One region of the Prescottella sp. R16 genome, then DNA from elsewhere that is predicted to be linked to it. Evidence: riboswitches for the same ligand, from Rfam matches in the RefSeq annotation. Region 1 holds a riboswitch; the other holds the start of a gene.

The links. Region 1 has a riboswitch for thiamine pyrophosphate ahead of Q5696_RS07050 (TenA family protein). Riboswitches for the same ligand answer to the same signal wherever they lie in the genome.
Region 2: linked by a shared signal. The riboswitch ahead of thiO (glycine oxidase ThiO) and the one ahead of Q5696_RS07050 (TenA family protein) in region 1 are both predicted to bind thiamine pyrophosphate.

What each region holds. Positions count from the first base shown of each region.
Region 1 covers NZ_CP130943.1:1,487,189-1,491,399, reverse strand. Annotated here, with positions in the region: gene Q5696_RS07055 (carboxylesterase/lipase family protein) at 1-1,400, opposite strand, end outside; TPP riboswitch at 1,499-1,596, shown strand; gene Q5696_RS07050 (TenA family protein) at 1,590-2,324, shown strand; gene Q5696_RS07045 (ABC transporter substrate-binding protein) at 2,330-3,343, shown strand; gene Q5696_RS07040 (ABC transporter permease) at 3,327-4,112, shown strand; gene Q5696_RS07035 (ABC transporter ATP-binding protein) at 4,105-4,211, shown strand, end outside.
Region 2 covers NZ_CP130943.1:3,828,636-3,832,846, reverse strand. Annotated here, with positions in the region: gene Q5696_RS18010 (glycosyltransferase 87 family protein) at 1-1,040, shown strand, start outside; gene Q5696_RS18005 (hypothetical protein) at 1,068-1,499, shown strand; gene thiE (thiamine phosphate synthase) at 1,508-2,194, opposite strand; TPP riboswitch at 2,221-2,345, shown strand; gene thiO (glycine oxidase ThiO) at 2,334-3,413, shown strand; gene thiS (sulfur carrier protein ThiS) at 3,410-3,634, shown strand; gene Q5696_RS17985 (thiazole synthase) at 3,636-4,211, shown strand, end outside.

The DNA of each region.
Region 1 (4,211 bases):
GCGAGCCAGCGGCGCTGCACGCGTCCCGCCACCTCGAGTGTGCTCTTGCGGCCACCGAGCCAGAACGTCGGGTCGGGGTTGAGGGTGCCGAAATTGCCGAACACGTAGGGCAATTCGGTGGCGTGCCCCGCCCCGACCCGCGCCGCCTTGAGCATCGGGGTGGCGTGGTCGAACCGGTACATCCACGTCGGGGAGTGCCGGCTGTGCGCGTCGGCCACCCACAGCACCGGCATCCGGAACGCCGCGTCCCGCGACAGCGCCAGTACCCCACGGGATTTCGTCGCATCCGGGTAGGCGGCGGCGATCTCGGCGAGCCGCTCCGGCGACAGATCCGGGTTGTCCTCGGCCAGCCCCGTGAACATCTGCTGCACGGCCTCCGAACTGACCGGCAGCAGCGGCGAGCGCATGAACTTGAAGATCGACGCCTCGTCCTTGTTGGAGCCGATGATGAGCGGAATCCGGTGCGAGAGCCCCTTCTGGAATGCCGCCACCGGGTAGTGCGGCACCAGATCACGATCCACGACGGGCGCCATCGCGAGCGTGCCCGGCACCCGGGTGGGGATCTCGTCGACGAGCAGGTCCCCAGCCTTCACCAGGTCGTCGACCGGCATACCGATCAGGTCCCCGGCCCCCTCGGCCGGCAGGTCCAGCAGTTCCAGATAGCGGCGGGCGACGGTCGCAGCCCGCTCGGCGCCGTACACCGACGTCGCGGGCGGGCTCTGCACGATGGCCCGATGGAACAGGCCCTCGGCCCGCGGCACCGTCATCAGCGTCGTGATCGATCCGCCGCCCGACGACTCCCCGAACAGTGTCACCGCACCCGGGTCGCCGCCGAATGCCGCGATGTTGTCGCGTACCCACTCCAGGACCGCGATCTGGTCCCGCAACCCGAGATTCGACTCGAATGTCCGGTTCGCCGTCGACAGCGACGACAGATCCAGGAAACCCAGTGCCCCGAGCCGGTAGTTGAACGTCACGAGCACGATGTCGCCGCGTTCGACGAGCAGGCGACCGTCGTAGACGGCCTGCGCCGACGAGCCCAGGCAGTACGCGCCGCCGTGGATCCACACCATCACCGGACGCGGCTCACCGTCCGGGGGCGGTGCCCACACGTTGACGGTCAGGCAGTCCTCGTCGATCCGCATCGACGGATCGAGCGGTACCGACGTGTCGTGTCCCTGCGGCGCCATCGCCCCGAACACCGCGCAGTCGAGGACGTCGCTCCACGGCTCCGGCGGCCGTGGGCTGCGGAACCGCAGGTCGCCGACCGGAGGCGCGGCGTACGGGATGCCCTTCCAGGCGACGACGGCGCCGTCACCGTGCCCGCGAACCGGGCCGTACGTCGTGTCGGCGACGACCGTGCCGGGCCGCTCGGAGCGGCCGGCGTCGAGTACGTCCACTGGTTCCACGGCCCGACCTCCTGACCTTCCGGGTGCCCACCGGCCCCCTGGGCTGCCGTCTGCCAACGTACCAATCCGGCGGTGCTATGGTCGGCTCGTTCACCGACACGGGGTGCTCCGCACAGAGCGGGGCTGAGATCACACCCGGAGAACCTGCTCAGGTAATGCTGACGAAGGGATGTCACGGCGATGACGACGCCTGTCCACGACATATCTGTATCCACCCCTGCATCCGCCGACGGCGGACGCTTCACCGATCTGCTGTGGGAGCGCACTGCGTCCCTGCGGGCCGAGATCGACGACATGGAGTTCCTGCGGCGGCTCGGTGACGGCACGCTGCCGCTCGACGTGTTCCGCACCTACATCGAGCAGGACTCGCTGTATCTCGCCGAGTACGCGAAGGCGCTCGCGCTGCTCGCCGCCAAGTCCCCGGACCCGCAGACCTCGGCGTTCTGGGCGACGTCGGCGGCGACGGCCGCCGTCGTCGAATCGGAGCTGCACGAGAACCTGCTCTCCGGCGGACTTCTCCCGGAAAGCACTGAGACACTGCAACATTCATCGGCCTGCCTCGGATACGTGTCGTATCTGACGGCGACCGCGGCCACCGAACCGTACCCGGTGGGGGCGGCCGCGGTGCTGCCGTGCTTCTGGATCTACGCCGTCGTCGGACGACGTCTCGCCGCGAGCGCACACGACGTGCTCGCTGCCGATCCGTCGCACCCGTACGCGCAGTGGGTCACCACGTACGACGACCCGGCATTCCACGAATCCGTCGACACCGCACGACGGTTGGTGGACGCGGCCGCCGACGCCGCCACCGGTGAGCAGCGCGACGCGATGATCCGCGCCTTCGTGAACGCGGCCCGCTACGAGTTCCTGTTCTGGGACACCGCGCTGCACCCGCAGCCGTGGCCCGCGTCGTGAGCGCGATGTCGCGGCTGCGCCGCGCCCTGGCGACGTCGGCGATCGTGGTGGCGGCGGTGGGTGTTCTCACCGGGTGCACGGCGTCGGGCGAGTCCGACGACACGATCCGGTTCGCCCTGGACTGGACGCCGAACACCAACCACACCGGTCTGTTCGTGGCGTTGCAGGAGGGCTGGTTCGCGGACGCCGGCCTGGACGTGCAGGTGCTGCCGTACAACAACACCGCCCCCGACACCCTCGTCGACGCCGGCAACGCCGAGTTCGGGATCAGCTTCCAGGACTCGGCGACGTTCGCCCGGGCCGCCGGCGCGCAGACCGTGTCGGTGCTCGCGCCGATGCAGCACTGGGCCACTGGCATCGGCGTCAAGGCCGATCGGGCCGACCTCGCGAGCCCGAAGGATCTCGACGGCAGGACCTACGCCGGGTTCGGCGATCCGGGCGAGCGGGAGACGCTGCGTCAGGTGATCCGGAACGACGGCGGCACAGGCGATTTCGACACGGTCGTGCTCGGCACGTCGGCGTACGAGGCGGTGTACGGCGGGCAGGCCGACTTCACGGTGTCGTACTTCGCGTGGGAGGGCATCGAGGCCGAGCACCGCGGCACCCCGATGCGCTACTTCCACTACACCGACTTCGGTTTCCCGGACGCATACGCGATCGTCGTCAACGGCAACGAGAAGTGGCTCGCCGAGCATCCCGAGCAGGCCCGCGCATTCGTGCAGGCGCTGCAACGGGGCTATCAGACGGCCGCCGACGATCCCGATCGCGGCGCGCAGGCCCTCATCGACGCCAACCCGGGTGTCTTCACCGACGAGGCCCTCGTCCGCGAGAGCCAGCGGATGCTCGCCGCCGACTACATGCTGGACGCGGACGGACGGGTCGGTACCCAGAGGCTCGACCAGTGGGCCGGCTACTCCGGATTCCTGTTCCGACACGGCCTGCTCGCCGGCCCGGACGGCGCGCCGCTGACCGTCGAACCGGACTGGTCGACGTACTTCACCGATGAGTACCTCGCGTAGCACCGCGCGCCGACTGCTCCCCGCGGCCGTCGTCGCGGCGCTGCTGGTCGCCGCGTGGCAGATCTATGTGAGCGTCAGCGGGATCCGCCCGCAGGTGCTGCCCTCACCGGCCCGGGTGCTCGGTCAGGGCTGGTCGCACCGTGACGACATCGCCGTCCACGCGTGGGCGACGCTGCAGGTGACGCTGCTCGGGTTCGCGGTGTCGCTCGTGGTGGCCTGGGCGCTCGCGATCCTCGTCGACTTCTCCCCGTGGCTGCGGCGGGCCCTCGTGCCGCTGTTCGTGGTCTCGCAGACACTGCCGATCATCGCGATCGCACCACTGATGATCATCTGGTTCGGTTTCGGGGTGCTGCCGAAGATCCTCGTGATCGCACTCGTGACGTTCTTCCCGATGGCGATCGGGCTGATCGAGGGCTTCGCGTCCACCGACCGGGACGCCGGCGCACTGCTGCGCAGCATGGGCGCGTCCCGGTGGCAGCAGTTCCGGTTGGTGCGGCTGCCGTCGGCACTCCCCCGGTTCTTCACCGCGCTGCGCATCGGCATCACGTACGCCGTCGTCGGCGCGGTGTTCGCCGAATACGTCGGTGCCACCGCCGGGCTCGGCATCTACATGAGCGTGCAGAAGAACTCGTTCCGCACCGACCTCGTGCTGGCGGCCGTGCTCGTGACCGCGGCGATCAGCGTCGCGCTGTACCTGTGCACGTTCGCGATCGAGCGGGTCGTGGCGCCCTGGATCCGTCACACCTCCGGAGGACACCGCCATGACTGAGCCGATCGTCGCCCTGTCGTCCGTCACCAAGTCGTTCGGCCCGCGCCGCGTGCTCGACGGCATCGACCTGACCGTCCGGCCCGGCGAATTCGTGTCGGT
Region 2 (4,211 bases), 2.2 Mb from region 1:
CGCTGTACACCCAGCCCGTCGTCTACGGCCTGCTCTACACGTACACCCCGTTCTCGACGCTGGTGTTCCTGCCGTTCGGGTTGCTGCCCCTCGACTCGGACAAGTACATCTGGATGGCCGCGAACCTGGCGCTGCTGGCCGTGATCGTGGTGGCGTGCCGGCGGATGCTCGGTGAACGGGTCACCGGGGCGACGGTGGCCACCTCCGGGCTGCTGGCACTCGCGTGCACGTTCCTCGAACCCGTCCGCACCACCCTGTTCTACGGGCAGATCAACCTGGTGCTGTTGGCGCTCGTGCTGTGGGACGTCTCCCGCGGCGACCACAGCCGGCTCAAGGGCGTCGGAATCGGTATCGCCGCCGGCATCAAACTGACGCCCGCCTACTTCGTCCTCTACTACCTCGTCCTGCGTCGATGGCGGGCCGCCGCCGTCGCCGTCGTCACGATCGCGGCGACGGTCGGGGTGAGCTGGCTGCTGCTGCCGGACGATTCCCGCCAGTACTGGACGAAGACGTTCTTCGAATCCACCCGCATCGCCCCGGACACGCACCCGTCGAACCAGTCGATCCGCGGAGCCATCGCCCACGTGCTGGGCCGGGACGCCCCCGTGCTGCTGTGGCTGGTGTGCTCGGCCGTCGTCGTCGCCGTCAGCATGTGGATCGTGGTGCGGCTGCACGCCCGCGGGGAACGACTCCTCGCGGTGACTCTCGCCGGCCTCACCGCGGCCGCCGTGTCACCGTTCTCGTGGAGCCACCACTGGGTGTGGCTGGTACCGCTGCTGGTGTGGATCGTGCACCGCGCCGCGAACAATCCCCGCTGGTGGGCGGCGGCGCTCGTCGTCTACCTCGCCGCCGGAGCCTGGCCCTACCGGTGGGACGAGCACGTCGTCGTGGTGGGCCTGTTCCTGTACCCCCCGTGGTGGACGTTCACCAAGATCTTCGTCAACGTCTACCCGCTGCTCTACGTCGCGATCCTGATCGGGACCGCCGCGATCGCCTTCCGGGGGAGAACACCGGTCGGTAGGTACCCGTCGGACGCCTGACTCGGACGGCCTGTCACCATGTCCGGCATGAAGATGCGCCACCTGATCGCCGTCGTCCCCGCCGCCGTGCTCGTCCTCACCGGATGCAGCAACAGCGAGGAGGCCGCCGACCCCGCCACCACGTCCGCCGACCGGCCCGCCGCCGCCGAATCGACCGGCGACGACCTCCTCGACACCGCCGTCTCGGCCATGTGCACGCAGGTCCTGACCTACCTCGACGTGTCGGAGCAGCAGGCGGAGACCGCGGGCGAGTCCTTCGACCGGGCCGCGAAGGGCGACGAGTTCCTCGGCGAACTCAAGTCCAACTCGGGCGTGTGGGTGGCCGCCTACAACCAGCAGGCCGAGGCCGTCGGCCAGCCGACCCTCGACCCCTCCACCGCGACGTGGGAGGACATGCCCGCCGAGAGCCGCGACCTCATCGAGAAGGCCGTCGACAAGGGCATCACCGGAGACTGCTGACCCGAAGGTCAGCCGCGCAGGGCGTCCGACAGCGCCCGCGCGGCGGCCTCCGGATCGTCCGCGGCGGTGATCGCCCGCACCACGACGATGCGGGACGCGCCCGCCGCCAGTACCTCCGGCAGCCGCTCCTCGTCGACGCCGCCGATTGCGAACCACGGCCGGGTCGGCTCCGCGTCGGCGGTGCTGCGCACCAGGTCCAGGCCCGACGCCGTCCGCCCCGGCTTGGTGGGCGTCGCCCACACCGGGCCGGTGCAGAAGTAGTCGACGTCGTCCTCGATCGCCGCCAGGCTCGCCTGCGCCCGATTGTTGGTGGACCGGCCGATCACCACGTCGGGGCCGACGATTCGCCGCGCATAGTGCACCGGCAGATCGTTCTGCCCCAGATGCAGGACGTCGGCGCCCGCCGCGAGCGCGATGTCGGCGCGGTCGTTGACCGCGAGCAGCGCACCGTGCCGACGGGTCGCCGCCCCGATCACCGCGAGCGCCGCCAGCTCTTCCTTCACGTCGAGCGGGCCGAACTCGCGTTCGCCCGCCGACCCCTTGTCCCGGAGCTGGACGATGTCGACACCGCCGGCGAGGGCGGCGTCGACGAACTGCGCCAGGTCGCCGGTGTCGCGGCGGGCATCGGTGCACAGGTACAGGCGAGCGCCGGAGAGGCGTTCCCGCGGGGTGAAGTGTGTGTCGGAGGCTTCCACACGTCGAACGGTAGTCTTTACCGCGGACGAATCAACACGGGAGTCCCAGGAGCGCAGATATCGGTGCGCGGGGCTGAGAGGGGACCTGCCGGTCCCGACCGTCATACCTGATCCGGATCATGCCGGCGCAGGGAGTGAGGTGGAAACAGTGACTCGAACCCTTTCCGTCGTCGGCGGCGGTGTCGTCGGCCTGTCCGTCGCGTGGCGGGCTGCGGGCCGTGGGTGGACGGTGACCCTGTACGACCCCGCAATCGGTTCGGGCGCGTCGTGGGTGGCCGGCGGCATGCTCGCCCCCCTGTCCGAGGGCTGGCCCGGTGAGGAGGCCGCGCTCGCGTTCGGGGCGGCGTCGCTGCAGCGGTGGCCCGACTTCGGCGGCGAACTCGAACGCATCGCCGGCGTACGGCTGTTCACGTCCGACGATTCGCTGACCGTCGCACTCGACGCCGCCGACGCCGCCGACCTGCACACGATCGCCGAATTCGCGGCTGCGCAGGGCCACGAGCTGGCGGTGCTGAACCGGGCGCAGATCCGGGAACTCGAACCGTCGCTGGGACGGGGCATCCGGCTGGCGCTGCACGCCCCCACCGAACAGGCCGTCGACAACCGGCTGCTCGTGCAGGCGCTGCGGACCGCGGCCGTCGAAGCGGGCGTCGAACTGGTCGAACGTTCGGTCACCGACCTCGACGAGCTCACCACCGACCAGGTGGTACTCGCCGCCGGATCGCACGCCGCGCAGCTGTGGCCGGGACTACCGGTGCGCCCCGTCAAGGGGGAGATCCTGCGGCTGCGTGCCCGCCCCGGCGTCACCCCCGCACCGAGCCGCACCATCCGCGGTACTGTGCACGGGCGGCCGTCGTACCTCGTGCCACGGGCCGACGGAATCGTCGTCGGCGCAACACAATACGAACACGGCTACGACACCCAGGTCACGGTCGCCGGGGTGCGCGACCTCATCGCCGACGCCGAGGCGCTGATGCCCGCGATCGGTGAGTACGAGCTGTACGAGGCGAAAGCCGGTCTGCGGCCGATGAGCCCGGACAACCTGCCGATCGTCGGCCGGGCGTCCGATCGGGTGGTCCTCGCGACCGGGCACGGCCGCAACGGTGTCCTCATGACACCGCTGACCGCCGACGCGGTGGTCGCGATCCTGGACGGCGCGCCTCTGCAGGAGGCGGAAGCTGCTTCCCCCGAACGTTTTTCACGTGTGATGATGGCATGAGCGAGGTTGGAATGAGTGAGCTGATCGGGATCACCGTCAACGGCGAGGACCGGGAATTCGACGGTCCGCTGACCGTGACGGATCTGCTGGAGAAACTGGACCTGCCGCAGCGCGGTATCGCCGTCGCCGTCGACGGGGCGGTGTTCCCGCGTGGACGCTGGAACGAGAACGTCGGCCGCGGTTGGGAAATCGAGATCCTCACGGCGGTGCAGGGTGGCTGACATGGACAAGTTGACGATCGCCGGACGGGTGTTCGGCTCCCGACTGATCATGGGCACCGGTGGCGCCGCGAACCTCGCGGTCCTCGAGGAAGCGCTCGTCGCGTCCGGTACCGAACTGACCACCGTCGCGATGCGCCGCATCGACGCGGCCGGTGGTACCGGCGTGATCGACCTGCTGCGCCGCCTCGACATCGCACCGCTGCCCAACACCGCGGGCTGCCGCGGCGCCGCCGAGGCCGTGCTCACCGCGCAACTCGGCCGCGAGGCCCTCGAAACCGACTGGGTGAAACTCGAGGTCATCGCCGACGAGCGCACCCTGCTGCCCGACGCCATCGAACTGGTCAGCGCCGCAGAACAGTTGGTGGACGACGGGTTCGTCGTGCTGCCCTACACCACCGACGACCCCGTCCTCGCGAAGCGCCTCGAGGACGTCGGCTGCGCCGCCGTCATGCCGCTCGGCTCGCCGATCGGCACCGGCCTGGGCATCTCCAACCCGCACCACATCGAGATGATCGTCGAGGCCGCGAACGTCCCGGTGATCCTCGACGCCGGGATCGGCACCGCGAGCGACGCCACC